One region of the Affinundibacterium danionis genome, then DNA from elsewhere that is predicted to be linked to it. Evidence: predicted binding sites of a transcription regulator. Region 1 holds the regulator's gene; the other holds the start of a gene.

Evidence for each region. Region 1 encodes LexA, which represses DNA repair genes until DNA is damaged. Its sites were predicted from a motif close to ACTGTATNNNNATACAGT; they were not measured.
Region 2: imuA (translesion DNA synthesis-associated protein ImuA) is a predicted target of LexA. The motif match lies at 7,073-7,090, and genes of this name have one in related genera.

What each region holds. Positions count from the first base shown of each region.
Region 1 is NZ_JBHLXJ010000015.1:21,874-37,337, forward strand. It holds gene aroC (chorismate synthase) at 1-1,023, opposite strand, end outside; gene ACFFJH_RS13430 (bifunctional diguanylate cyclase/phosphodiesterase) at 1,350-3,590, shown strand; gene ACFFJH_RS13435 (sensor histidine kinase) at 3,964-5,298, shown strand; gene ACFFJH_RS13440 (LytR/AlgR family response regulator transcription factor) at 5,369-6,127, shown strand; gene ACFFJH_RS13445 (hypothetical protein) at 6,174-6,872, shown strand; gene ACFFJH_RS13450 (inorganic phosphate transporter) at 7,786-8,796, opposite strand; gene ACFFJH_RS13455 (DUF47 domain-containing protein) at 8,865-9,491, opposite strand; gene ACFFJH_RS13460 (replicative DNA helicase) at 9,609-10,997, opposite strand; gene rplI (50S ribosomal protein L9) at 11,231-11,683, opposite strand; gene rpsR (30S ribosomal protein S18) at 11,721-12,005, opposite strand; gene priB (primosomal replication protein N) at 12,015-12,329, opposite strand; gene rpsF (30S ribosomal protein S6) at 12,377-12,745, opposite strand; gene lexA (transcriptional repressor LexA) at 13,059-13,712, shown strand; gene lon (endopeptidase La) at 13,942-15,464, opposite strand, start outside.
Region 2 is NZ_JBHLXJ010000004.1:139,502-154,965, forward strand. It holds gene ACFFJH_RS04735 (class I SAM-dependent DNA methyltransferase) at 1-957, shown strand, start outside; gene ACFFJH_RS04740 (restriction endonuclease subunit S) at 947-2,296, shown strand; gene ACFFJH_RS04745 (hypothetical protein) at 2,457-3,491, shown strand; gene ACFFJH_RS04750 (type I restriction endonuclease subunit R) at 3,743-6,919, shown strand; gene imuA (translesion DNA synthesis-associated protein ImuA) at 7,126-7,884, shown strand; gene ACFFJH_RS04760 (Y-family DNA polymerase) at 7,817-9,298, shown strand; gene ACFFJH_RS04765 (error-prone DNA polymerase) at 9,313-12,456, shown strand; gene ACFFJH_RS04770 (hypothetical protein) at 12,603-12,893, opposite strand; gene ACFFJH_RS04775 (hypothetical protein) at 13,585-13,857, opposite strand; gene ACFFJH_RS04780 (glucokinase) at 14,350-15,464, opposite strand, start outside.

The DNA.
Region 1 (15,464 bases):
CACCAAGGCTAACATGGCCTCTGCGATAGGCGTTGCGCGAATACCAACACAAGGGTCATGACGGCCGAAGGTTTCTACCATGACAGGATTACCTTGCTTATCAATCGAACGTTTTGGAGTACGTATAGACGAAGTGGGTTTAATCGCCATTGAAACACGGATGTCCTGCCCCGTCGAAATTCCGCCCAAGACGCCGCCCGCATTGTTAGTCGCAAAGCCCGATTCAGTTAATTCATCACCATGTTCAGAACCGCGCTGCGCTACACAAGCAAATCCAGCACCAATCTCCACGCCTTTTACCGCATTAATACCCATCATGGCATAGGCAATTTCAGCATCCAATTTATCGTAAATCGGCTCACCCAAACCTACCGGCACGTTACTGGCAACTACATCGATGCGTGCGCCGATTGAATCACCATCTTTACGCAGATCATCCATATAGGCTTCTAGTTTAGCGATTAATTGCGCGTCTTCTGTCGGTGCAAAAAATGGATTTTGAGCTGTGAAATCCCAAGATGAAAAAGGGATTTCGATTTCGCCCAGCTGGGTCATACCACCATGGAAACGCGTGCCATACTGTTCCTGTAACCATTTTTTAGCTATCGCGCCCGCGCCAACCACAGGCGCCGTCAATCGAGCAGAAGAGCGCCCGCCGCCTCGTGGATCACGGATGCCATATTTATTCCAGTACGTGAAATCAGCATGCCCTGGCCGAAAGGTGTCTACTATATTTCCATAGTCCTTACTACGCTGATCCTCATTGCGAATCAACAATGCAATTGGGGTGCCGGTCGTCTTTCCTTCATATATACCAGATAATATTTCTACGGTATCAGCCTCTTGACGCTGAGTCACATGACGCGAGGTGCCTGGCTTACGCCTATCCAGTTCAGGTTGAATATCGGTCTCCGACAATGTCATTCCAGGAGGACATCCATCAATGACACATCCAATTGCTGGGCCGTGCGACTCACCGAATGTAGTCACAGTAAACAAAGTACCTAAAGTATTGCCTGACATATTTTTCGTTTTAAAAGTGGAAGAATCTGAACCATTTTATCAGCCTTGTCCTAATTCTTCAGGAATCAAACCAAGTGAAGAACACGGGTTCCAATAAAAAAACGATCTAAAACTGAATATTTGCACCAAACCAACAGTTTATTTGCATTGTCTTGTTTTATACTGGTGCAAGACTCATCATGAGTTCATATCAAATAGCAGCACTACAATAATTAAAAAATATAAGTAACCGCCGATTAACAGCCTGAACGCACCTCAATAGTGAAGCTATTGAAAGCCAATTCAGCGAATAAATTAATGACATCTCCACCGGAGCATGAACATCGATGAGTGAATTAAATCATCATAACGACGATGCGCTGGTTTTTCTGGATGAAATTGGTTCAGAACACGCAACCGACATTACTACGCCCAAGCTCACTTGGCGCATCATGATCATCGATGATGATCCAGATGTTCATTCTGCGACCATGTTCGCGCTTGGCAACTTAGAAATACAAAACAGATCACTTAGTTTCCTTCACGCCTACTCCGCCAATGAGGCACGCGAAATTCTTGCGAAAGAGTCAGATATTGCAGTGATCTTGTTAGACGTAGTGATGGAACAAGAAGATGCTGGGCTCAATTTAGTCAATTATGTTAGAAAAAATCTGGGTCTAAATGATGTGCGCATTATCCTCAGAACTGGACAACCCGGCTACGCACCAGAGATCGATGCAATTCGCGACTACGATATTAATGACTACAAAACCAAATCTGAATTAACCCGAACCAAACTCTACACCACAGTAACTTCGGCGATTCGCTCCTACGAGCAAATCTGCTCTATTACTGCCAATCAGCGCGGATTAGAGCTAATCGTTAACGCTAGCACTGAGTTGATGTCACTCAAAGGTTTACAAAATTTCTCAGCCGGCGTACTGCATCAAATTTCTAAATTATTCAATCAAAATATCGAAGGATTTGTTTGCGGCCCCTTAGACGACGTTCAAGTTATCAACTCCATCTCCGAACTCTTAGTCATCGCGACCAGCCCCTCATTTAGTAGCTTGAACGACCAAATGTTAGACCGTTTGGAAGCTGACAATATACGCCAACTGATACAACGATCTATCACCTCACGCCAGAACATATTTGGTCCATCAGAGACACTGCTGCGCTTTGAGAATGTCGCACAAAAAGATATTTATGTGTTCTTACAAATCGGCGTGAGTGCCATGGACAAACGTCTAATCGACGTATTTTGTAGCAATATTTCGGTTGGCCTTAACAACGTCATGCTCACTTCACGTTTGCATAAATACGCCTATTTTGATCCACTGACAGGCTTGGCAAATCGCTTAAAACTCTTACAAACTTTAAACGAAACACTGCAATCAAGCAATAAAAAAGGGGTCGTTTTATCGCTAGTTGACATTGACCATTTTGCTGAAACCAATGACGCATTGGGACATCAATTCGGTGATATGTTGTTGTGTTCTGTTGCAAAACGTCTTTTAAATCATTTTGGTACAGCCTGCCACTTAGCTCGTGTCGGCGGTGACACCTTTGCCTTACTGGGCAACGAAAAACTTGTATCACCTGAAAATATTTTTGAAATTTTTCACCTACCATTCGATGTTGACAATCAAGACGTGCAACTTTCAACCACTATAGGCTTAGTTCGACTGGAAAATTATGATGGTGGAAGCTCAGACGCATTAAAAGACACCAATATCGCGCTCAAACGCGCCAAAGCCCACCAACGCGCTTCTTATAGCTACTTTACGGTCGATATGGGAGTAGAGATTCGAGAACGCGTGCGCATGATGCACGCCTTACGTGCAGCCTTCGAAAATGAACGCCTGTTTGTCGTCTACCAACCGCAAATTGATATGCGTACCAAATCGGCGGTCGGTGCCGAAGCGCTGTTGAGGTGGAAAACTGAAGATGGCACCTTTGTCCCACCTGATCAGTTCATCCCCATTGCAGAATACTCAGGGCTCATTGTTGACATTGGTGAATGGGTATTACGTAGTGCCTGCTTTGAGCTAGTTGAACTCCATAAGTTAGGCTTCACCAATTTCAAGATGGCCATCAATGTCTCACAAGCCCAATTCTCGCACCCTTTGTTTTTGCAAAGTTTGGAACTTGCACTCAAGGATAGCCAAGCGCTGGCCAATTGTGTTGAACTTGAAATCACAGAATCAATGGCAATGACTGATCCCGAACTACTGATCAAAACCCTGCTCCACATTAAGCATTTAGGGGTTCAAGTATCGATTGATGACTTTGGCACAGGATTTTCATCATTAAGCCATTTGCAAAAACTCAATGTTGATAAACTCAAAATTGATCGCGCCTTTGTTAATGAAATCAACGAATCTTCAGATGAAGGCAGTATTGCGAAAATGATTGTGCAATTAAGTAAGAGTCTCAATATAAAAGTCATCGCCGAAGGCGTAGAAACCGAATGTCAGGCTGAAACGCTGATGTCTTTCGGCTGCCATCTCGCTCAAGGTTATCTGTACGCACGACCACTGAGCAAAGATGATTTGCGCAGTTGGTTAGAAAAACGCGCAAGCTAGTCTCGTACAGATTTTATTCTCTATCGGATGCGACCTCATTCACGTCGTGACCGACAGACTACAAAACAGACCCACTTCCCAGCATAAAACATCCCGCTAAGTTTGCTAAGCGTCCAATGCCCATGTCCAGTATCAAAGCAAATAGCGCAAAAAAACCCCATATGCGTCACTCTATACCTGAGATTTTGCGAACTATCGCATTCCTCAACTTTGTTGAAGGCAATTCAGCTAAAGTCACAACATCAGCTACCTTGCACCTTCTAACCGACACTATCAGCTTCACAAGGGATTTGCCCAATTAGTTTTCCAGCAAATTATGAAGAAATAGATAAGGCAAGAGGCAACAGGAGCACAACAAGACAAAAGAATTTTTATGAGCAAATTTACGATAGATCCTCAAACCATTGAGACCAGCAAAATCGTCTTAACGAACACTCTCATTGAATTAAGCAAGGCCTTTGACAAAACTGCTACGTGGGTGAGCAAATTATCGTGGTGGAAGTTCTTCCTTTTCGCGATCTTATTATTGGCATCCGCTGACATTATTCAAAATACTTTTTTCTCAACAGAAGAAACTAAGCAAGTCAAAAAAGTCAAAGTTAGCCCCAAGAAATCTGCTGCATCAAGCACGAATAAGCCTATAGACGAGCCCAAATTTGAAATTGACAATACGGGAATTCGTATCAAAACACCAGAGAAAATGTCGAGCAACAAACGCGTCGATATTGATGGTAGCGGTTGGAAAACCGTCGATGAAAGCCAAGAGAAATTAAATGACAAAATTGAGTCAGCTGTTGCCAGCTTGCCTACCAATAATAAAGAAAGTGAATTACCGGGGATCACCTTTGGCAAAGATGACGTTCACATCAAACTACCGAAAGAATTAGCGCGAGAAATTCGCGACGAAATGAATAGAGCTAAAGCCGATGCAGCAGCCGAAGCTAGTGACGAAGAAAAAACAAAATCGTCTCGTTGGTTTCAAAACTTTGTATTGCTATTAGTTTTCGGTTTATTTGGGATGAAAGCACTGCTCGGCGGCAAAGTACGAGCAGAAGAAAAAACAAAAGCAGCCAACGCGAGCGCAGAGCGCGAAGCATTATTACGTCAAGTGAGCGAAGCTCAAATGCAAATGATGCAGGCACAAGTAGAACCTCATTTTCTATTTAACACTTTAGCATCGGTCGAATATTTAATAGAAACTGATCCACCTCGCGCAGCCAAAATGCAACGCAGCCTAATCGCCTATTTGCGAGCAGTTTTACCTCAAATGCGCGAGAACGCCGCCAAAACCAATCTTGGCCGTGAAGCCGATATGGTTAAAGCCTATTTAGAATTATTAAAAATGCGTATGGAAGAACGCTTAACGATCGATTTTATTATGCCCGATAGTCTACGCAACGCATCCTTCCCTCCTATGATGTTGCAGTCTTTAGTTGAGAATGCAATCAAACATGGATTAGAGGTAAAAGCGGAAGGCGGCACTTTACAATTTCGCGCTGAAGTACTTCAAAATCGTTTATCGGTAACGGTACGCGATGATGGTTTGGGGTTTGGCGCAGTTCCCAGCAATGGCACTGGACTTGGTTTGCAAAATATTCGCGAACGCTTAAAATTAATTTATAAAGATAAAGCTCAAATTATAATTTCACCTAACCAACCAAGTGGTGTCTGCGTTACTATTGAGATTCCTTACGAGCTTGCCAAGTAAGCGATTAATTTTCCATTACGCAATTTAAGTGCCTCACTATCCATTTATTTTATAAGACGAGAAAACAATAATGCCAACCGCAATTATCGCCGACGATGAAAGACTGATGCGTGACCAACTTCGTTCACGACTTGAACAAGTCTGGCCAGAATTAGAGATTTTAGGTGAAGCCAAAAATGGTGAAGAGGCGATCCAAATGGTCGAGTTACACAAACCAGATTTGGCTTTTCTAGATATTCGCATGCCCGCAAAAACTGGGCTTGAAGCGGCCAAAGAAATTGGAACCAAAGCACATATAGTATTCATCACTGCCTATGACCAATACGCCGTTGAAGCGTTTGACCAAGGCGCTGTTGATTATGTCTTAAAACCTGCCGACACAGAGCGTCTGAGCAAGACAGTTGAGCGTCTTAAAGCTCGCCTAACGACAGCGACCGAACCTAATGACATGAGCAACATGCTCGCGCAATTAGCTAAGCAACTAGGCATAGCGCCCAAAGCCAATTATCTGCAATGGATACAAGCGTCTATCGGACAAGAACTACGTTTGATTCCGGTAGAAGATATTTTGTTTTTTCAGTCAGATGAAAAATACACACGGGTACAAACTGCAAGCTATGAAGCCTTAATCCGCAAACCAGTACGCGATTTAGCAGAAGAATTAGACCCGCAATTATTCTGGCAAATTCATCGATCTACCTTGGTTAACTCTAAGGCCATCTCTGGTGTCGTACGTGATATGCGTGGCCGCCATCTAGTACAAATTAAAGGTTTGACGGAGAAACTAGAAGTCAGCAGAAGTTTCGTACATCTATTCAAACAAATGTAGAGCTGCTACTTACAAACGTTTCTACGCCAATTTGGAGCGCCGCGCTATGATTTCCAGGATTTTGTTCTACTGTTCATTTTTTCTTTGCTTTCCAGCTTCACTTGCATTAGCTGACAATAACAAAAGTACTCTAAATCGCTGTGAATCGACAAGTGAAAAAACTGAGATTTCTATTAATACGGGCGAACAAGGCGTCCAAGTAAGCAGTCAATACACGAGTAAAAATCTAAATACAAAAAGCCTAAGCTCATTGGCGGGTGATTTCGTCGTTGGACTCACCTCGTTAGAGTCGCGAACAGTAATTGATATCAATGGACCAATTTGGGAGGATAAAACAAAAGAAGGAGAATGCTTTGCTGCAAAAATAAAAATTCAACTCATCTATCTCCCGATTAAAGTTTTCGTTGGCAGCGAATTTAAGGAGGGAAGTTGTTCATACAATACGATACTCGAACACGAAATGCTGCATGTACAACTATACAAAGACAGCCTTGCGACAATAGAAAAAATAATAAAGGATTTAATGGAACGTCGATTTGCGGGAAAACCAATATATGCCGAAAAGAATTCAGCTCGGCATATGTTAGAAAATGAGATTGATGAAGTGTGGCGCCCCTTAATTAAATCAGAATTCGCAAAAGTACAAATTCAACAGAACGAGTTAGATTCGGAAGAGAACATAAGCAAAGTGACTTGGTCATGTTTAGGGGAAATTCAAAGTAAATTTGGCTATAGATACAATTAGTTTTTAAAATAAACTCATATACCCCTCTTGCACGAAAAAAGCGAGAACAATCGTTTGGCTTAACTATTGCACCACAAGAAAAGGCCTCAATAAGTACGAGAATTTTAATATCTCGGAGAATGCCATATCGCGACCAACGCCGACCGCTTGGCATATGAAAAAATCACTTTTTCGTTAAGACTGCGACGAAGATCCACCAACGATAAAAATAAAAGTCAGTTCACACTATCCTAATATGACTTGTATGGTTCGTGATAGCAAACCAACTAAAACACTGTCTCAATCATCGCACCGTTGATATCGTACCTTCGCACATCACTGATACCCACGTGACATGAATGAATGTCCATAATGGCGACCTTGAGCGAGATCTTATTAACTGCCCCCCCCCGCTTTGTTTTTGAAATGCGCGCTATAGGGCCCGATGCGGGCTATTTCGCCGACAGTGCATCGCGGTCTAAATGGCTGAATGCTCATCTATTCGGCCATAAACCGGCATGGCTTTCACGAATATAAATCCGATGCAAAACAATGTATTAATTACCCTCCAAAAGCACCATGTCCGCTAAGAAAAAAAATCGAAATAGCCGCACTACAACTACACGCATCTCGATTAAGCAATAAAGGCAAAGCGTTATACATGCAACGCAGAGAAATTATTGGGCGCAATTTATCGATGCGAAGAAACTTCACCGACTTTGCTATATTTAAGATACTTGATGCGACTGTACCGATTATTTAATGCTCTTGCGGCCTATGCGGAAAATTAGCTAAAGGATTCACTTACTGCTAAATATTCACGCACGCATAATCTCATTGCACAATAAAAAAACCCCGTTCTTAAAAAACGGGGTTTATCATTGATCTAACCAGAACAATATTTTGGCTTTTCCCTCAAAAGGGCATATTGCTATCAGAGTATTTTAGTACCAATCCACCAAGCAATCGCAGCAACAAATGCAGATGCTGGAATGGTCAAAATCCATGCCCAAACAATATTCCCAGCAACACCCCAGCGTACGGCAGACATTTTTTGCGAAGAACCAACACCAACAATAGCACCAGTAATGGTGTGCGTAGTCGATACTGGAATGCCGAATACCGTTGCCATAATCAAGGTAGCTGCACCGCCTGTTTCAGCGCAAAATCCGCCAACAGGCTTTAGTTTAGTGATCTTCTGTCCCATGGTTTTGACGATACGCCAGCCACCGAATAAAGTCCCGGCTCCGATTGCTGCGTAACAGGAATAGACTACCCAAGTTGGAGGCGCCGTATCATTAGGCTGTGAGTAACCAGCTGCAATCAACAACATCCAAATAATACCCATAGTTTTTTGTGCATCGTTACCACCATGTCCTAAACTAAATACCGAGGCAGACACCAACTGCAAACGCCTAAACCATTTATCCACTTTCAAAGGTGTCGATTTCACGAAAAGCCATGAAACAATCAACATCATCAAAGAACCCAAAACAAAACCCAGCATTGGGGACAAAACAATGAATAAAATAATTTTATAAAGCCCCGCAGCAATCAATGCACCAGTACCTTCTTTTGCAACTGCAGCGCCAATTAAACCGCCGATTAATGCGTGTGATGATGAGGATGGAATGCCAAAATACCAAGTCACTAAATTCCAAAAAATAGCTCCCACCAAAGCACCAAAAATCACATAGTGATCAATGATGGTGGGGTCTATCGTGCCCTTCCCAATAGTTTTAGCGACCGACAAGTTAAACACAAAAAAAGCTAATACATTAAATAGCGCAGCCATTGCTACCGCTTGACTAGGCTTTAATACGCCGGTTGATACTACGGTTGCAATAGCATTCGCAGCATCATGAAAGCCGTTCATAAAATCAAACATTAACGCTAATGCCACCAATAAAATGATGACATATAGACTCATGTGCAAATTAGACATAGGAGTAAATTCTCTCGTGAGTTTTCTCTATTACGAAAAAACAATTAATTGAAGATTGAAAACCTTAATTAAGCGTTTTCAACAATAATGCCTTCAATGATATTTGCCACGTCCTCGCAACGATCAGTCACGGTTTCAAGAATTTCGTAAATCGCCTTCAATTTAATCAGATTACGTACATCAGGTTCGTCGCGGAATAACTTCGACATAGCAGCACGCATCACGTGATCAGCATCGGACTCCAGACGGTCAATCTCTTCGCAGATAGTGAGAATCTGACGAGAATTGTCCATATTATGCAACAGCGCAACTGCTTCTTTTACTTTTAAAGCACATGCTAAGCACAGCTCAGCTAAGCGTTTTGCTTCAGGGGTAATTTCACGAATATCGTACAAAGAAATCGTCTGTGCTGCATCCTCCAACAAATCAAGGATGTCATCCATTTTAGTGATCAATTTATGGATATCATCACGGTCTATCGGTGTGATAAAAGTTTTGTGCAACAATTCGATGGCTGTGTAAGTCACCGCATCAGCTTGCTTCTCAATGCCTTCAATCGCATGCACACGAATTTCAAGGTCATCAAAATTAGTCATCAATGCGACCATTTCCTTGGAGCCTTTCACACACAACTCAGCGTGCTGATTAAAAAGCTCAAAAAATTTACCCTCAGTGGGCATTAATCGTCCAAACATTTTTATTTCCCTAGAATAGAAATTTTTTAATTTAAGTCCCCGCTATCTCACAGCAATTGCAGGGATCATCTGACTTAGTGGTAAAACAAAAAACGAAAACAAACACGCTACAAAAAACTATTCACTATCACCGTATATCGCTAAAGAACCAGTGTAATTATCAAACTTGGTATATTCACCCAAAAATGTCAAACGCACACTACCAATGGGACCGTTACGCTGTTTACCAATAATAATTTCAGCAGTACCCTTGTCAGGCGAATCCGGGTTGTACACTTGATCACGGTAAATAAATAAAATGACGTCAGCATCCTGCTCAATTGCACCAGATTCACGTAAATCTGACATTACCGGACGCTTATTGGGACGTTGCTCAAGGGAGCGATTTAACTGCGATAAAGCAATCACAGGACAGCCTAACTCTTTCGCTAAGCCCTTCAAACTACGAGAAATCTCGGAAATTTCAGTAGCGCGATTCTCGCCACCAGTATTACCTGACATTAATTGCAAATAGTCGATAATAATTAGACCCAATTTGCCACACTGACGCGATAAACGACGAGAGCGTGCGCGTAATTCTATGGAACTCAAGGCGGGCGTTTCATCGATATAAAACTGCGCCTCATTCATTTTTTGGATTGCATGCGTTAAACGTGGCCAGTCTTCATCAATCAAACGACCAGTACGTAAGCGATGTTGGTCCAACTTACCCACCGAGCCCAGCATACGCATGGCTAACTGTGCACCACCCATTTCCATAGAAAACACAGCAACAGGAAGTCCACTATCAATCGCGACATTCTCGCCAATATTAATGGAAAACGCGGTTTTACCCATAGAAGGACGTCCCGCGACAATAATCAAATCACCTGGCTGCAAGCCAGAGGTCATACGATCCAGATCGACAAAGCCAGTTGGCACACCGGTAATATCGCTAGTGTGATCGCGGTTATACAGCTCATCAATACGCTCGACAACTTGCGTTAACAAAGGTTGGATGGCATGAAAACCTTGCGCCCCACGAGCCCCCTCTTCCGCAATAGCAAAAATCTTGGCTTCAGCTTCATCCAACATTTGTTTCACTTCTTTGCCTTGCGGATTAAACGCCTGACCAGAAATTTCATCGGCAACCGTAATCAACTTACGCAACACACCTCGATCCCGAACAATTTCAGCATAACGACGGATGTTTGCGGCTGAAGGTGTATTTTGCGCTAGCGCATTTAGATAAGTCAGCCCGCCAGCATCTTCCGCTTTTCCTGACGCATTTAAAGCGTCAAAAACGGTAATCACGTCAGCAGGACGTGAGGAGTTAACCAGTTTAACGATGCATTGAAAAATAAGGCGATGATCAAAGCGATAGAAATCATCCTCACTGATAAAGTCGGCGATCCTATCCCAAGCGGCGTTATCGAGCAGCAAACCACCCAAAACTGACTGTTCAGCTTCGATGGAATGTGGCGGTACGCGGATTGAGTCTAACTGAGGATCTGAAGGCGGTTTCATGGTGCGCATTATACCTTTTTATTCTTACTCAAAAATAGGAGTAACATCTGAAATGATTAAGCAAAAACCACGAAAGTTTCATGCAAATACCAGATGCACAAATCATTTTTATAATTTTTGATTCGGTTCTTTAATTGGAACCACAAATTCAACTTAACTCCTGCGAACTATGGCTGACCCCATAAAAAAAGCCGGGAATTCCCGGCTTTTCTTTGCTATCAAAAAACGACAGCTTATGCTTGCTCGCCCAATACAGCAACGATGACATCAACTACTACATCAGTATGCAATGCCACTGATACAGAGTGATCACCCGTTGTTTTCAAAGGACCAGTTGGCAAACGCACCTGCGCTTTTTCAACTGCAAAACCTTGTTTTGTCAACGCTTCAGCGATGTCGAAGTTGGTTACGGAACCAAACAAACGACCATCAACACCTGCTTTTTGAGAAATTTGAACTGTCAAACCGTTCAATTTTTCGCCTTGCGCTTGCGCTTCAGCCAATTTAGCTGCAGCTGCTTTTTCCAACTCAGCACGTTTCGCTTCGAACTCAGCGATCGCTGCTGCAGTTGCACGACGAGCGATACGTTGTGGGATCAAAAAGTTACGAGCGTAACCGTCTTTAACACGAACTACGTCGCCCAAGTTGCCCAAATTAACAACTTTATCCATCAAAATAACTTGCATATTTTTCTCCTAATTTCTGTCTGCGTTATTCGATGAATTACGCTGTGTGCAAATCAGTGTATGGCAACAACGCTAAATAGCGTGCGCGCTTCACTGCTGTGTCAACTTGACGTTGATACAAAGCTTTAGTACCAGTCAAACGTGCAGGCATAATTTTGCCGTTTTCTTGGATGAAATCTTTCAATGTATCGATGTCTTTGTAGTCAACTGCAGCTACATGACCTGCTGAGAAGCGGCAGAATTTTTTACGCTTGAACAAAGGATTTTGTTGCTGACGCTTTTGTTTCAATTTGCTTTTATCAAATTTTTTACCGAATGCCATTTTTGGCTCCTAATCTAGTAAATTTGTTTCGTTTTCCGCAACTTCAAATTCAGTCACATGGAAAACGATACTTTTGCTGTTGCGGTTCTTACGTGCTAAGAATCCTGTAAATAATATCGCTGCACCTAACTCTATCTCCAAGAATCGTTTTGAAATTTCACCTGCTGCAATAGCTGGGATTTCAAACTCAACTTGGCGCTGGCCGCCTGCTTGCTCTTGCTTAGAGTCATGTACCAAAGTAGCTGTTGCGATAGGGATTCCCGCTGGGGTATAACGCAACACCGATTTTTCTACTACGGCGGCAACGACTTTAAGTTGATTCACAAGCTCTTAAACATATTTACAGTTCTTACACGCTCTTGTCAAAATTATTAAGCTGCTGGCGCTTCAACGCGTTGTGCCTTAGCAGAATCTTCTTTCTGCACAGACTTCATCATTGGAGAAGGAGCTGTTTCTGCTTTTTTCATTTTCACTGTCAAGTGACGCAAAACCGCATCATTAAATTTGAATGCTGTTTCCAATTCGAGCAAAGTTTCAGCATCGCACTCAATGTTCATGCAAACATAGTGAGCTTTAGCCAATTTTTGAATCATGTAAGCCAATTGACGACGGCCCCAATCTTCAACGCGGTGCACTTGGCCACCACGTGTTGTTACAGTAGCTTTGTAACGTTCGATCATTGCAGGCACTTGCTCGCTTTGATCGGGATGTACGATAAATACGATTTCATAATGACGCATAATTTCTCCTTGTGGACAAAAATAAAGCCTGCCTCGGCGTCAAGACGAGTGCAGGAAGAGGACAGCCCACGATGATAACGCATTTTTGCTTCATAATCAAGAAAGTAGCCTTAACCATTGAGTTGAAGGTCATTTTCACCCTCAACTTCATGAATCAACACATCTATCTAGAGATCTGTTTTGCTGCAAATTAACAAATTAAATGCAAAACAAACACAAAATAACTTGCATTCAGTCATTTACTGTATAAAAATACAGTCTGTTTATATATACAGCCAAACTAAGTCACCACCCAGATTCAGCCAAGACTATCATGCTAAAGCTTACCGCGCGCCAAGAACAAATTCTCAACCTGATTAAAGATGCTATTCAAAATACAGGCTTCCCTCCGACTCGTGCCGAAATTGCCAACGAACTCGGCTTTAAATCAACCAATGCGGCAGAAGAGCATTTGCAGGCGCTAGCGCGCAAAGGCGTGATTGAAATAGCAGCCGGCACTTCTCGCGGAATACGCTTGCGAGAATCTGAGTTATCTAATTCTATGATGGGAGCACAATTAGCACTCCCGCATCCCGCTCTAATGCAACTCAGTCTACCTCTAGTAGGCCGAGTCGCAGCTGGCTCTCCAATTTTAGCGACTCAACACGTCGAAGCTACTTATCAAGTAGATCCTTCTTTATTCTCTGCAAAACCTGATTTTCTACTGAGAGTGCGAGGCCTTTCAATGCGTGACATTGGCATCATGGATGGTGACTTACTAGCAGTAAAAAAAGCGGATACTGCTAGAAATGGACAAATTGTCGTCGCACGTATTGGCGAGGAAGTCACCGTAAAACGTTACATGAAAACATCTAGTGGAATTGAATTACTCCCAGAAAATCCTGATTTTTCACCCATCATCGTAAGCGAGAATGAACCCGATTTTGCGCTGGAAGGCTTAGCGGTAGGACTAATGCGAAGCTGGTGATTTGCTGGCAGTAATACGAAACTTCAACAATAATATGATTGATGCCAGCAAACCTCAGGTACACGTCATATCTAAACTTATGGAGCCTTCTCGCAGCCAGAGCGATTAAATTCCCCCCCTCAAAGTATCGTATTTCACAAAGAAACCTTTCAAGAAAAATGCCCGATCTCATCGGGCATTTTTCTTATTTACGCATTCAATTTTGAAGCGATAGCAATACCAATTTAGTCTAGTGCGTAATTGTAGAGGTATCTGCCGCCGCATCTGCTTTAGCCACCGCAGGCACCGCCATTTCCTCCTCTGTTAATGGCACAGGTTGACGTTCTAAAGCGATCTCTAAGACTTTATCAATCCAACGAACCGGAATAATCTCCAGTTTGTTTTTGACATTATCAGGAATTTCCGTGAGGTCTTTTGCATTTTCCTCTGGAATCAAAACCGTTTTAATCCCACCGCGATGCGCCGCCAGTAGCTTCTCTTTCAAACCACCGATAGGTAACACCTCACCGCGCAGTGTTATTTCACCTGTCATCGCCACATCAGCACGCACTGGAATGCCCGTAAAAATAGACACCATCGCCGTTGTCATCGCGATACCAGCAGATGGGCCATCTTTTGGTGTTGCACCTTCGGGTACATGAATATGCACATCCGTTTTTTCAAACAAATCTGCTTTAATACCTAAGCGCGCAGCACGACTACGAACTACGGTGCGAGCAGCTTCGATCGACTCTTTCATAACATCACCCAGCGTGCCGGTACGTATTGTCCCACCTTTACCTGGCATAGAAACTGCCTCTATCGTCAACAAATCACCACCAACTTCAGTCCAAGCCAAACCAACGACTTGACCTACCTGATTTTCTTTGGTTGCAACACCAAAATCATAACGACGAACACCCAAGAATTTGTCCAGATTTTTCGAAGTAATCGTGGCTTTTTTCTCGCTCTTCTTGAGCAACAACATCTTCACCACTTTACGGCAAATCTTAGAGATTTCACGTTCAAGAGATCGAACACCCGCTTCCCTAGTGTAGTAACGAATAATGTCGCGAATTGCGGATTCAGAAACTGAAATCTCTTCTTCTTTCAAACCGTTATTTTTAATTTGTTTTGGTAACAAATAACGTTGCGCGATACTCGCTTTCTCGTCTTCGGTATAACCCGACAAACGAATCACTTCCATCCTATCCAACAAAGGAGCTGGAATATTATAGGAGTTAGAGGTAGCCACAAACATCACATCGGACAGATCAAAATCGACCTCGATGTAGTGGTCGGAGAACGTGTGATTTTGTTCTGGATCTAAAACCTCCAACAAAGCAGAGGAAGGATCACCGCGAAAATCCGCGCCCATCTTATCCACTTCGTCCAACAAAAATAAAGGATTACGGACGCCAACTTTTGATAAGCTTTGCAAAATTTTTCCTGGCATAGAGCCAATGTACGTACGACGATGACCACGGATCTCTGCTTCATCACGAACACCACCCAAGGCCATACGAACAAACTTACGATTTGTTGCGCGTGCTATAGATTGACCAAGCGACGTCTTACCCACACCAGGAGGGCCAACTAAGCACAAAATCGGTGCCTTTAATTTATCAACACGTTGCTGAACCGCGAGATATTCCAAAATACGCTCTTTGACTTTATCCAAACCATAGTGATCATCGCTCAACACTTTTTCTGCATTGCTTAAATCATTATTCACCTTGGATTTTTTCTTCCAAGGCAAATTCACAATGGTAT
Region 2 (15,464 bases), on a different contig from region 1:
GTGTACGACCCTGCCATGGGTTCGGGCGGCTTCTTTGTGCAGTCGGAACAATTCATACGCGAGCATCAAGGCCGTATCGGTGAGATTTCGATTTACGGGCAAGAGTACAACCACACCACATGGCAGCTCGCCGCCATGAACATGGCGATCCGTGGCATCGAATTTAACTTCGGCAAAGAGCCCGCCAACACCTACACCAACGACCAACATCCCGATCTGCGCGCCGATTTTGTGATGGCGAATCCACCATTCAATATGAAGGAGTGGGATACCGGTGTCGACGATAATGACCCACGCTGGGTCTACGGCAAACCACCGTCCGGCAATGCCAACTTCGCGTGGTTGCAGCACATGCTATATCACTTAGCGCCCAACGGTAGCATGGGACTGCTGTTGGCGAATGGCTCTATGAGTTCCAACACCAGCGGTGAAGGCGAGATACGCAAAGCGCTGATCGAAAACGATTTGATCGAATGTATGGTGGCGCTACCGGGGCAACTGTTCACCAACACCCAAATCCCTGCCTGTATTTGGTTCCTTACCAAAAATAAAGGCGCACGCACTGCCGCCAGTGGCCGTGCATTGCGCGACCGCAAGCAACAAGTCTTGTTCATCGACGCACGCAATTTGGGTTACATGAAAGACCGCGTACTGCGCGATTTCACTGCAGAAGACTTGAAGAAGATTTGCGATGTCTATCATGCATGGCAAACCGGGATGGGCTACGAAGATCAAAAAGGTTTCTGTGCCAGCGCACGTTTAGAAGACATGCAAAAGCACGACTACGTGCTAACTCCCGGCCGCTATGTGGGTGCTGAAGTAGTCGAAGAAGATGGCGAAGCCTTCGCAGAAAAAATGACGCGCTTGACCGCACAATTGAAAACGCAGTTTGAAGACAGTGCGCGCTTGGAAGGCGAGATCAAGAAGAACTTGGCGGGGTTGGGTTATGAGTTTTAAACAAACAACACTCGGCGAGTATGCCAAAGTTCAAGGAGGTTATGCTTACAAAAGTAGCGACTTCGCTGAGGGCGAAGGATGTATCGTTCTGAAAATAAAGAACGTGCGTTTTGGCCATGTTGATTACTCAGAGCCGTCATATATCGACCAACAGCTCGCAGATGAGACGAAAGAATGGAAAACCAAAGAAGGTGACATTTTAATTTCAATGACTGGGTCAGGACCCAATGCTCCACAATCTCTTGTCGGGCGGGTGGCGAGAGTTTGGAAGGATGAGCCAAGCGCGTGGATCAATCAACGTGTTGGACGTGTGGTACTCAAAGATGTCACCTCAATTCACCCGGACTTTCTTTTCTACTTGCTTTCCACAAGTAAGAGTCAAGACTTCTTGGTTTCAAACTCATCCGGAAGCGCTAATCAGGCGAATATTAGCGGGAAAATTATTGAGTCATTGCCATGTCCAAAGGTTGACTTTCAAACCAGTGCTCGTATTGTCGAAATTCTTAGATCTCTTGATGAAAAGATACTGCTCAATCGACAAATCAACCAAACCCTAGAACAAATCGCGCAAGCCATGTTCAAGACTTGGTTTGTCGACTTCGAACCCACACGCGCCAAGATCGCAGCGAAAGAAGCGGGCGGCGATCAAGCAGCCATAGAACAAGCCGCCATGTGCGCCATCAGCGGCAAAACCCCAGACCAACTAAACCAAAGCCCACCAGAAACTCTAGCCCAACTAAAAGCCACCGCAGCCCTATTCCCAGAAGCACTGGTTGATTCGGGGTTGGGGGAGATTCCGGAGGGGTGGGAGGTTAAGAAAATCGAAGACATCTTAGTTCGATTAAAACCGTCAACTCGCTACGGAAACACGGAGGTTCTACCTTATGGCAAGGTTCCAGTTTACGAGCAAGGAACGGGTATATTGCTTGGCTATCATAATGAAGTGGCTGGTTTCGATGCGTCACCAGAAGCACCAATTTTCATATTTGGAGATCATACGTGCGTAACACACTTATCCTGTGAACCGTTTGACGTTTCCCAAAATGTTATCCCATTATCTGGAAAGAATTTTCCAACAGCTTGGGTCTACTACGCTATTCAGGGGAGACAAGAATTTCAAGAATATCGACGACATTGGTCTGAGCTGATTATCAAGGAAATTGTTGTACCGACCAACGATATAAGTGTCATCTTTTCCAAGAAAATAACCAAGCTATATCTTCACAAAGAACATTTGGTTAGAGAAAGCAAGTCACTAGAACAAATTAGAAATTCGTTACTTCCAAAACTACTCTCAGGTGAATTGGCTCCCGATGGGAAATTAGATTTACCAGTATGAGTATATTTTTATTTTGACGAAAGCTGCTTTCTACCAAACTACAAACAGGAAATGGTGACATTAAGCGTTGATTCCTATGGGTAATGAATTTCCTATTTAGATGTCTGGTTAGCATAAGTTCCTAAGGTTATTGACGAGTAAGGCAAAATGAAAGTGCAAAATGCAAGAATCCAGTGTTGAACCCCTAAAATTTTATGTGGAATGTCTAGATCTCGACGGAGCTCTGAAGGCTGCGAAAGAACTACGGTTGCTTCCTGAGCATTCTTCATACTTGATCGATTTTTCCAAGCTCTCCTGGTTTGAGCCATTTGGAATGCTTTATTTTGCACGACAACTTCGGGATTTTGCCGACTCGAGAAAGCCTGCCACCTGTCAGGCTGTTGGGCACGAAAAGCATGGCTATGCAGCATATATGGGCTTCTTCCGAACCTTTGGACTTGAATTTGGAAATGAGGTCGGCGAGGCCCCAGGTAGTTCTGCATATATCCCGATAACAGAACTGAAGATACGAGAACTACACTTAGAGGCGGGACAAAGCCAGAGGGAAGTACAAGAAATTATAGAGATGCGTTGCGCTAAACTTGCAACAGTTCTAGCAAGAAATGCGAATGGTGCCCTTCACGAAACTTTGACATATTCGTTGCGTGAAATCCTTCGAAATGTTACTGAGCATAGTAATGCGGATTCCATTTGGTACGCTGCGCAATACTGGCCGAGTAAGAATTTGGTTGAATTGTCTATACTCGATCAAGGGTTAGGGATCAGAGCCACATTATCTCGCAATCCCCATTTAGCCATAAGTAATGATGCCGACGCTTTGCGCTTAGCCCTGTTACCCGGTGTTTCAGGACGGGCTTTTAAAGGTGGCCCAACACTTCGTAAAGATGAATGGGCTAATTCAGGGTATGGCCTGTATATGACGAGCCAAATATGCTCAAACGGCGGGAGCTTTACGATATGCAGCGGCGAGGAAGGACTGATTTTTTCTAAGGGAATCGAGCGTAAGTTAGAAGTAGGCTTTTCTGGTACTGCAATTCGCCTTTGTATTTATGTTCCAGAAGTTAAGAGTTTGAATGAGGCGTTTTCTCAGTTTAATGAGCTGGCACGGACCATAGATCAGCGAGTACCAGAGCCGTCAAGATTGACCGCATCGATGTCATCTAGGATGCTTTCTGATCATTTTCCCCGCGACTAAGCAATACAGGTAATGGGCGTTAGACGGCCAATATTCACCTGATAGAAGTCAAAGAATATTCAATAGGTATTTGAGACGCACTTGGATAAACAACATCGAGAGATACAAAAATCGCTCCTTGATAAAAGATCATAATTTTGTTGCGCTTGGCATTTAACGGTAAAAGTGTGTGGCGCGGTATGCCTAATCATGGGAAATCGCACTGCGCCTTGTGCCAAATATAGCTGTAAATATGAAAAGGATTTTCTTCGATGATCACCGAAGACCAACTAGAACAAATCTGCCTTTCCTGGTTTCAAGAGATCGGTTACGACTATGTCAGTGGCTATGACATCGCGCCCGAAGGTTCGCGGCCTGAACGTGTTGACTATCGTCAGATTATTTTGACGCAGCGTTTGATCACTGTTTTACAACGCATTAATCCGCACATTCCGTTGCCGACCTTGGAGCAAGTGGCTTTGTCTTTGGCAAAGCCTGAATCCTTAACACTAATCAAGAGCAATAAAGCCTTTCATCAGTTGGTGTTCGAGGGTGTGAAGGTTGAGTTTAAAACGCAGGATGGTACTAGCGGTGCCGACTCCAAAATCGATTACGTGCGTTTGATTGATTTTTCTGTGCCTAGCAATAATCAGTTTTTGGTGGTGAATCAATACAGTTTGGTTGGTAAGAAAATTGATCGTCGCCCTGATGTCTTGGTCTTCATCAATGGTTTGCCCTTGGCGATTTTGGAGCTGAAAAATCCTGCCGATCAGAATGCAGATATTTGGCAGGCCTTCCAACAGATTCAAACCTATAAAGACGAAATCCCTGAGTTATTTGTTTTCAATGAAGCGGTGGTTGTCAGTGATGGTATTGTCGCGCGGGTTGGTTCGCTGACTTCAAACAAAGAGCGCTTTTTACCTTGGCGCACTGTCGCGAATGAAAACGATAAACCCAAATTTGAATATCAGCTTGAGACCCTGGTCAAAGGTTTCTTCAAGCCCGAGCTCTTTCTTGATTACATTCGCTTCTTCATTTTGTATGAGCAAGATGGCGATACCACGATTAAGAAAATTGCGGGCTACCATCAGTTTCATGCCGTGCGCGAAGCGGTTCGCGCCACCGTGATTGCCGCTCAGCGTGCCGATGGACGCAGCATCATGCAACCACGCGCTAACTATGCGAATGAAGTCGTGCCGGGCTCAGGCAAGGCGGGTGTAGTGTGGCATACGCAGGGTTCCGGTAAATCGATTTCGATGTTGTGTTATGCGGCCAAGCTGTTAGCGCAACCGGAGATGAATAACCCCACCATTGTGGTCGTCACGGATCGCAATGATTTGGACGGGCAGTTGTATAACACTTTCAGCATGGCGCAAGAGTCATTAAAGCAAACGCCAGTGCAAGCGGAAGACCGCGATAGCTTGCGTGAACTGCTCTCATCGCGCCAATCGGGCGGCATCATCTTTACCACGGTGCAGAAGTTTGCTTTGTTGGGCGAGGAGACGACGCATCCAGTCTTATCGACGCGCCATAATATTGTAGTGGTGAGTGACGAAGCGCACCGTAGCCAATATGGCGACAAAGCCAAGTTCAATACTAAGACGGGGCAGTATAGCTTTGGCTATTCCAAGCATATGCGGGATGCATTGCCACAAGCGTCTTTCATTGGCTTTACGGGAACACCGATTGATTCAGCCGACAAAGATACCAAAGCAGTGTTTGGTGATTATGTGTCGATCTATGATATTCAAGATGCGGTCGATGATGGCGCGACGGTGCCGATCTATTACGAATCTCGTCTCGCTAAATTGAATATCGATCAAGCGGGTATCGAAGACCTGAATGAAGAGATTGAAGAAATTATCGAAGATGAAGAAGACGTTGCTACCCGCGAAAGCACTAAATCGCAATGGGCTGCGTTAGAGAAGTTGGTCGGTAGTGACCCGCGTATTCAACAAGTGGCGGCAGACCTTGTCGCCCACTTTGAAAGTAGAACCGCGAGTATGCCGGGCAAGGGCATGCTGGTGTGCATGAGTCGCGAGATTTGCGTGGATATGTACAACGCCATCACGGCATTGCGACCAGAGTGGCACGATGCCGATCCGAATAAAGGCGCGATCAAAATTGTGATGACGGGTTCGGCTTCTGATCAAACAAAGCTGCAAGCGCACATCTATAACAAAGAAACCAAGAAGCTGTTTGAGAAACGCTTTAAAGATGTGAATGACCCATTGCGTTTGGTGATTGTGCGTGACATGTGGCTTACGGGTTTTGATGCGCCGAATTGCCACACCATGTACATCGATAAGCCGATGAAGGGGCATAACCTGATGCAAGCGATTGCACGAGTGAACCGCGTCTTTAAAGATAAACCAGGCGGTTTGGTGGTGGACTATATTGGCATTGCCAGTGAACTGAAAAAAGCTTTGCACACGTACACCAATTCGCAAGGTAAAGGCAAACCAACGCTCGACACGCACGAAGCCTACGCCATCTTCCTAGAAAAGCTGGAGATCATTCACGCCATGTTTCATGGTTTTGACTACAGCCAATTTGAAACCAAAGCTTTGCAATTATTGCCTGGTGCGATGAACCATCTGTTTAGCATCAAGGGCGCGAATGGCGAACTTGATGGCAAGAAGCGCTTCCTAGACGTCATGGCAGCCTTGAGTAAAGCCTACACCTTGTGCAGCACCTTGGATGAAGTCGGCCCAGTCAAAAAAGAAGTGGCATTTTTAAGCGCAGTGAAGCACGCTATCACCAAATTCACCACCATCGACAAACGCCGCACCGATGAAGAACGCAATAGCGCGATGAAACAAATCATCGATAACGCCATCATTGCGGAAGGCGTGGATGATATTTTCAAATTGGTGGGCTTAGACAAACCGAACATCGGTTTGCTTTCGCCCGAATTCTTAGATGACGTGGCCAACCTACCGCAAAAGAACCTTGCCGTCGAACTCTTGGAAAAGCTATTGCGCGATGAAGTCAAAGCACGTATGAAAACAGACGTGGTTTCCGAGAAAAAATACTCAGATCGCATCCTAGAAACTCTACGCAAGTACCACAACCGCGCCATCGAAACCGCACAGGTGATCGAAGAAATGATACAGATGGCGAAGGATATGGCAGCAGACGCAGAGCAAGCGGCTAGGCTTGGCTTGAATGCCGATGAAATCGCCTTCTACCGCGCCCTAATTCAAAACGAAGCCGCAGTCCGCGAACTAGGCGACAACAACTTACGCGACCTCGCCAAATACGTCACCGAACAACTACGCGCCTCCACCACGGTCGATTGGCAAGTACGTGATGCCGTCCGCGCCAAACTACGCAACCTAGTACGCCGCGCCCTCAGAAAATGGAAGTACCCACCAGACAAAGCCGATGAAGCGATTGAGCTGTGCTTGAAGCAGGCTGAGGTGTTGAGTCATGGGTGGAGCCACTGAGCAAATCAATAATCAATTTAAAAATTTTTCAGAGATATACATACAACATTAGCAAAAGCTATAAAGCGCTGCAAAAACCGCCCCTCACACAGTCCCATTTCAAATAAATCATCTTTTAAAAGTGAAGATGACTTTTCGTTTTTTTGCGATTATACTGTACATAAATACAGTATTTTTAGATTAAAAAATTGCCTGATCGTCACATTATGACTTCCCCTTCTCCCGTGTTACTCGACCTGTCGCGCGTACTTAGTAGTATGCCGCACGCGATTTGGCGAGCTAGTGAGATGGCTGTTTATAAAACATCGGTGCTGGCGAGTGGATTTCAGAATTTGGATGCTGAATTGCCCAATGGTGGTTGGCCTCGCTCTTCATTAATCGAATTATTAGTGCAGCAAGCTGGGATTGGTGAAATGCAACTTTTGCAGTCAAGTTTGGCCGCTATCGCAAAATCACAGCGGATCGCATTGATCCAACCGCCCCATGTACCGAATGGCTTGACTTGTCAGAATTGGCAACTGCCCGCAGAGCGACTCATCTGGCTCAAAACCAAGAAAGCTGCAGATGCGCTGTGGGGCGCTGAGCAAATCCTCAAAAATGGCAGTTGTGGTGCAGTACTTTTATGGCAAACGAATGTTCGTGCAGAAGCTTTACGTCGCTTGAATTTGGCGGCACAGACGACTGATACGTATTTTTTTCTTATGCGTCCCATATCGGCACAAAGAGATACTTCCCCCGCCCCACTACGCTTAACCTTACGACCGGCACCCGCGGGTATCAACGTAGAAATTATCAAGCGGCAAGGACCACATTCAGAGCATATTTATTTCGTTCATTTGCCTGGTATGCCTGCCAGTCGTCACTTCAATAGTCACTTCAACATATCGGAACACCATCATGCGCATGTGGATCTGCCTGCACCTGCGATATCTGCCACTGGAAGCATTACGTCCATCCTGGTCTGAACCTGGCCGCTATGTGTTAATGGAGCAAGACCGAGTGCAGATTGCCACTAAAGAGGCGCGCTCTGCTGGCGTACGACTAGCGATGCGACGCAGTGGCGTAGCCGCCGTGGCGCCAGATGCCGTCATGCTGGATCGTGATCTACACAAGGAAGATAGTGCGTTCAATACCATCACAATGGCGCTATTACGCTTCACGCCAGAAGTCACGTATGCCGATGATTTTTGTGTGCTGCTCGATGTCACTGCAAGTTTGAATTTATTTCGCGGCCCTCTCTCCATCTGCCGACACATCAAGCAATGTGTGCGGATGTTAGGATTTACCGCGACCATGGGAACTGCGCCAACGGCCATGGGCGCGTACTTACTGTCCAGAGCACCAATCGGTAAAAAGTATTCCCAACTTAGACGTACTATCCAATCAAAGACTATGGAAAGACGGCTGAATCGTTTGCCTGTTTTATTGCTACCTTATGCACCAGCGTACTTTGAATGGTTGCAGGGCATAGGCTGCGATAGCATTGGTCAGTTACGCAAATTACCTAGAGCCGGATTACAACGTCGCACCCATCAGTCTTTGCTCGATGCTATGGATAAAGCCTTTGGTATGGCACCCGAATTATTTGAATGGATCAAGACGCCATTAAGTTTTTCAGCGCGCATGGAAACGCATGACCGCATCGAACATGCTGAGGCACTGTTGTTTGGTGTTAAACGTCTATTATTGCAATTGGTCGGCTGGCTGGTTTCTTTGCAAAAGGCGGCCTCCCGCTTTGTTTTATATTTAGAACACGAACGAGGTCGTACCGCCGTTGCGCCAACCAGTTTAGAAATTGCCTTAGCCGAACCCGCTTGGCATGAAGAGCATCTCATTCGGCTTATCAGAGAAAGGTTAGGACGACTTGAGTTGACCGCGCCAGTCATTGCACTACGTCTTGAAGTGCTACAACTGTTGGAAATGTTGCCCCCCACTGACTCCTTATTTCCTGAACCGGGTGGTTCGCCGGAAGACCACAATCGTCTATTGGAGCTGCTTGTCGCTAGACTAGGTAAAGACAATGTGTTGACCTTGGCACCAGTGCCAGATCATAGACCTGAGCTTGCAAATTGTTGGGTGTCAGTTACTGCTTCAAAAACTTCACAAGCTTCAAAGCACAATATCGACGTCACCGATTTGGAACGTCCATTCTGGCTTCTAGAAAATCCCATCCAACTTATGATGCGAGATGATCGTCCTTTTTACAACTCCACACTCAAAATAATAAAAGGGCCAGAACGTATAGAAAGTGGTTGGTTTGATGATGCGATGGCTGCTCGTGATTATTATATTGCTCAAGCAAGCGACTCGACCTGCTATTGGATTTATCTTGAGCGCTCTGCAGACCCGCGCTGGTTTTTACATGGCTTGTTTGCCTAATTTGCCTAATCGCCATGCTAACGAACTCTTTACTGCCGGCTTATGCCGAACTCCAAACTTACACGCATTATAGTTTTTTGCGCGGGGCGTCTGCGCCAGAAGACATAATTCAACGTGCCGTCAAACTAGACTACCAAGCCATCGCTATTACCGATGAATGCAGTGTGTCTGGCATTATCAAAGCGCATGTGGAAGCAAAAAAATATGGTTTACAACTGATCATCGGTAGTCAAATGTTGATCACTCCAGAAAATCATACGCCCGCTTTTAATCTGATCATTCTTGCGATGAATAAAAATGGCTATGGCAATCTGTGTGAGCTCATCACAGTAGGTCGTACCCGCGCAGAAAAAGGCAGCTACCTGATCAGACCAGAAGATCTAGCTCATCCGACTGGCGATCTCTCACATTTAAAAGGGATGCCAGACTGTCAGTTAATACTGGCGCCATCCTATGGCATTGCGCCAGAAACCTTAGCACTACAAGCGGCCTGGCTGGTGCACACCTGTCCCGGTCGAGCACGCATTGCGCTAAGCCTGCACAACCGCTCCAAGGATGAATCGCACAAGCAAGTCATCTATAGCGTTGCAGAGCATTACGGCCTGCCTGTGGTTGCCACCGGAGACATATGTATGCATGTGCGCTCCTACAAACCAGTGCAAGACACCATGACCGCGATCAGGCATGGACTAGCAATCTCACAATGCGGCTATAAACTGGCATCCAATGCAGAACAACATCTGCGTTCTCGGCTACGCATCGCTAATTTGTACAACCGAGAAGCATTAGATGAAACCTTGCGGATAGCCCAATTATGCCGCTTCTCCTTGGATGAACTTCAATACGAATACCCAGAAGAATTCGTCCCTGCAGGCGAAACAGTGACGAGCTATTTACGCAAAGAAAGCTACATCGGTGCGAACTGGCGTTTTCCTTCTGGCATTCCCGCGACTGTGCAAATGCAGCTTGAATACGAGTTGACATTGATCGCAGAGCTTAAATACGAGCCGTATTTTTTGACGGTATATGACATTGTCCGTTTTGCTCGCAGCCAGAACATTCTTTGTCAGGGACGAGGCAGTGCCGCCAATTCAACGGTTTGCTACTGCTTAGGCATTACAGAAGTTGATCCGGCGCGCGGCACCATGCTGTTTGAGCGCTTTATCTCAAAAGAGCGCAATGAGCCACCAGACATCGACGTGGACTTTGAACACCAAAGACGTGAAGAAGTCATCCAGTACATTTACCGTAAATATGGACGCTTGAGAGCCGCATTAACAGGCGTAATTATTTCTTACCGCCCCAAGAGCGTATTACGAGATGTCGGCAAGGCGCTCGGAATTGATTTATCCATCGTAGAAAAAGTGGCCAAAGCCCGCCATGGCTGGGGCGGTAGTGCTGATCTTGCGCAGCGTCTGAAAGACTGTGGCTTAGATCCAGATTCTGCCATCGCACAAAAATGGTCAGAAATTGCCGACAAAATGATGAAATTTCCACGCCATATGTCGCAGCATCCGGGCGGCTTCGTCATCGCCCATGAAAAACTATCTCGCCTCGTACCGATAGAAAACGCCGCCATGGCAAACCGCAGTGTTGTTCAATGGGATAAGGATGATTTAGATGCAGTTGGACTGCTTAAAATTGACATCCTAGCGCTAGGCATGCTGAGTTGCATACGACGTGCGCTTGATTTGGTATCAGAGCAAAGAGGCGAACGATTTGAATTGTCTGATATCCCCGCTGAAGACCCTGCAACTTACGACATGATCTGTGCAGCAGATACCGTAGGCGTTTTTCAAATCGAGAGCAGGGCCCAAATGTCTATGCTACCGAGATTACTACCTCGGACTTATTACGACCTGGTCATTGAAGTTGCGATTATTCGACCAGGGCCAATTCAAGGAGGCATGATTCAGCCCTACCTAAGACGCAGGCAAGGCATAGAACCGGTCAGCTATCCCAGCAAAGATATGGAAAAAGTTTTGTCCAGAACATTGGGCGTACCGATTTTTCAAGAACAAGTGATGCAAATTGCGATGGTCGCAGCCGGTTTTAGCGCAGGAGAAGCTGATGCCTTGCGTCGCGCTATGGCCGCATGGAAGCGCAAAGGGAATTTAGAACAGTTCGAAAAAAAGCTCGAAGAAGGCATGGCAGAACGTGGCTACGCGCCAGAATTTGCCATTGCTATTATTGGACAAATACGTGGCTTTGCGGAATATGGTTTTCCTGAAAGTCATGCCGCCAGCTTCGCCTTACTCGCCTATGCCAGTAGTTGGTTGAAGTGTCATGAACCAGCTGCATTTCTATGTGCTTTGCTAAACAGTTTTCCTATGGGCTTTTATTCGAGATCAGCCTTAGTCCAAGATAGTCAACGTCATGGTTTGACCGTAAGACCTGTCGATGTCCGTATCAGTAACTGGGATGCCTGTCTGGAGCCGATACCGAATCAACAGCCTGCGGTCAGGCTAGGTCTGAATAATATCAATGGACTCAAGCGTGACGCTGCTTGGCGCATAGAAGAAGCAAGGGCGATTCAGCAATTTACTAGCATCAGTGATCTATCAAGCAGAGCTAAGCTGGATAGACAGGATATTCAAGCGCTGGCAAACGCGAATGCGCTCGAATCTCTGGCGGGTAACCGTCATCAAGCTATGTGGCAATCTGTCGTCAGCATTCCTGATAAGGGATTGCTGCGCGATGCCAATGCACATGAAGCACACATTGAACTCAGTGCTCCCAGCGAAGGAGACGCCATCATTGCTGATTATCGTAGTCTTGGCTTAACGCTGGGCCGACATCCATTAGCATTGCTGCGTGAACGATTAAATAAAATGCGCTTTTTGCGTTCCAGTGTTTTACAAGTCAGTGCCGACGGCATGTTTGCACGCGGATGTGGCATTGTCACGGTCAGACAGCGACCGCAGACCGCAAAAGGCGTGCTGTTTCTAACGATTGAAGACGAGACGGGCAATGTCAACGTGATCTGCTGGCAAAATGTAGTTGAACAATTTCGCAAAGAAATTTATGGTGCATCGCTGCTTGGCGTATATGGACGCTGGCAGAGTCAGCAAAATGTGCGGCACCTGATCGCGATGCGCTTAGTCGATTTGTCCCATTTATTGGGAGAGCTGGAGACTAGAAGCCGAGATTTTTGTTGAGATGTTTTGAGCTTCTATTTCACTAAGCATCGTACTGGGTTGTGCTTTTTTTGTGCTTTAGGCTTGTGCTTGCGCACTGTACATCTTCATATCATTGATGACTTCCCCCTAAGGCAGCATGCTCATTTAGCGCAATAATCTGCCAATTATTCATCTGCCATTTGTGCTTTTTCTGCTGCGCTTAAACGTTTTGCGCGGATCACGACCACTTGTGTGCTGGTAGCATTCATGAGGTTTGCCGATTGTGATAATTCCAGATCATAGGCCAATTTTTCTTCTGCTGTCATACGGTTAGCGCTGACGGTAATTTTTTGCATCGGCGCTGCTGTTGCACCGACTTCGGATGTCGTAGCCAGATTAACGACACCAACAAAAATCAAAGATGTTACGCATGCAGATGCAGCAGAAACGATGGCTGTGGCGGTAATTGTTTTCATGATTTTCTCCTAAAGTTTTTCGGTAAATTTTTATTGAATAGGTAACTAAATGGATAACTAAATTGACGGTTTCACTCTTTAGTTTTTGCTTCAATTTGTGTTTCGATGTGTGTACTTTAGCGAAGCCGAAAGTCAAGTGCTATGCGTATGCGACGAAATGCAGAAAGGCGGGAATCAAGCGTCGAAAAGTGATGATTAAGCTCTGTCTAAAAAAGATATGTTGAGGATTTACATAGGACAACAATGCGCAGACAAAGATCATCCTTGATAGAAATCCATACACGATGCGCACAGACCATCCTACGAAAGTTCGCAATTTTCTTTAGTGATCAATTACATTAAAAATTGAAGTCAACAAGACGGTGATCGTCAAACGCACCTGAGATGTATGCGGAGAAAAATCAAGTGAAAAATTAATTTCTTTTAGAAGAAATCAAAAATATGAGGTAGGCAATCTTACTAGGAAATATTGTTAGGACGATCTTGCTAGAAGATATGATGCAGAAAATACGAGGCAAGGGAGAAGATCGGCTCAAAAAGAAATTTTGAATCTTTATCAGTGCTTAACTGTAATTACCTGCACTGGGTTTAACCGCCGATCGGGCTAAACCATTTTGACATTATTTAACTACTTGATGCATTTACAGCCCTGAATCAATCAGAAAATTATCACTCACTTATTCAGCAACTATTATTCATCAGCCATTTGCGCTTTTTCTGCAGCAGTCAAACGTTTAGCGCGAATCTCTATCACTTGTGTCACCGTAGATTGAGCTAATTGCATATCGTAAGCTTGTTTTTCAGCATCGCTCATGCGTTTGGCACTCACAGTAACTGTTTGAATCGGCGCTACAGATGCTGCAACATCAGTGCTAGTCGCGATGTTGACGATGCCAACAAAAATCAATGAAGTGACGCAAGCAGAAGCTGCAGAAACGATGGCGGTAGCGGTAATTGTTTTCATGGTATTTCTCCTTAATTGGATGACTAATTTACGATTAAATGGAACTTGTTTTTTATCGACTTCCTTCTTGTTTGGTGTGTCGATGGGTGTACTTTATCGAAAGCCAAAGTCAAGTACCACCGCTATGCGACGAATTGCAAAAAGTAAGGATTTAAATGTCGAAAAGCGCGCACCAAGTAAGAATTGGCGGTGCGAATTGAGGAAGCGGACTAGAGGAACCGAGCTAGCACAAGCGAACTTGAGGTGTAATGCCATTTAGTCAAGTGGAAAAGCTCAAAGTTTGTCGTTCCCACCTACGCGGGAACGACAGTTCATCTCATTGAGCTTAACTGAACACCATTAGGATTTAAGGCGGGATTTTAAAGAGGATTTAAGACAAAACCATAGTTTGAGTGTCTGATAAATATCTTACGATTTTCTTTACGAATTCCTTACTTATACAAACACTCAAGGTTTATAGAATACGACGAGCAAGAGCAAGTTAAGCTAGCCTTATTCGCGGCTATGCGAAGTCAATTTTGCTAATGGTGAGGCTAAGCTGACACCAGGCGCCTGATTACGTGCACCAGCTTTTTTCACCATCACCGGGTTTTCTATGGTGGCTTCATCTAAGCGTTCATCCGCCTCACCGCGCATCAATGACGCACTACCTTGATTACGCCCCATTGCCACCCCTACCGCTAACATGTCGATCACCAGCAAATGCAAAATACGACTCACCATAGGTAGGTGCGTCGTGACGTCTTCTACGTGATCCACAATCAAGGCCACATCTGCTTTACGAATCAAAGGTGAATGACTGGCAGCGATGGCGATCACCTTGGCACCGCGTTCACGAGCTTTTTCAGCGACCTCTAATAACTCAGGCAAACGACCACTACTACTACTGATCACGACGACATCTTGTTCACTTAAGACGCTGGCAGACAACAACTGCAGACGCGAATCGGTGTGCGCAATACTGGGAATTCCTAAACGCAAAAATTTGAACTGCGCATCTTGCGCGACGACACCGTAATGACCAATAGCATAAAATTCAAGCCGACTGGCACGATTAATTAAGCTAATCGCGCGCTCTATCATGTCGCGATTTAATTGGCTACGTACTTGCAAAATCGAGGATGCCGTATTACCCAAGACTTTGGCCCCTAATTCCAAAGCAGAATCATCATCAGTCACTTGAATATGCGTGACTGGCACAGTGCCGGTCAAACCTGAGGCTAATCGCAATTTAAAATCAGACAAGCCTTCACAGCCGAGAGAGCGACAAAAACGAATCACCGTAGGCTGACTGACATCAGCAGCACGAGCGATCTCGGCAATCGGGTCATTCACCACAGCACGAGCATGCGCTAACACATGTTCGGCAACGCGTAATTCAGCGGGCGATAAATTACTACGAATACGACGAATCTGTCCTAGGATTGCAGATCCGGGGTCGCTACTTAATGTGCGTAATTGCGCTTCTAAAATGGCTGAAGCACCCATAAAAGTCGCGTGCTCAGCCGTAATCACAAAAGTCGGTATCGCCGCGACATAGCGGCTAAAGCGCCCTTTTTGCTCAAAGCGCGCGCGGAAACTCGATTTTTCAAAGTATTCACCTAGAC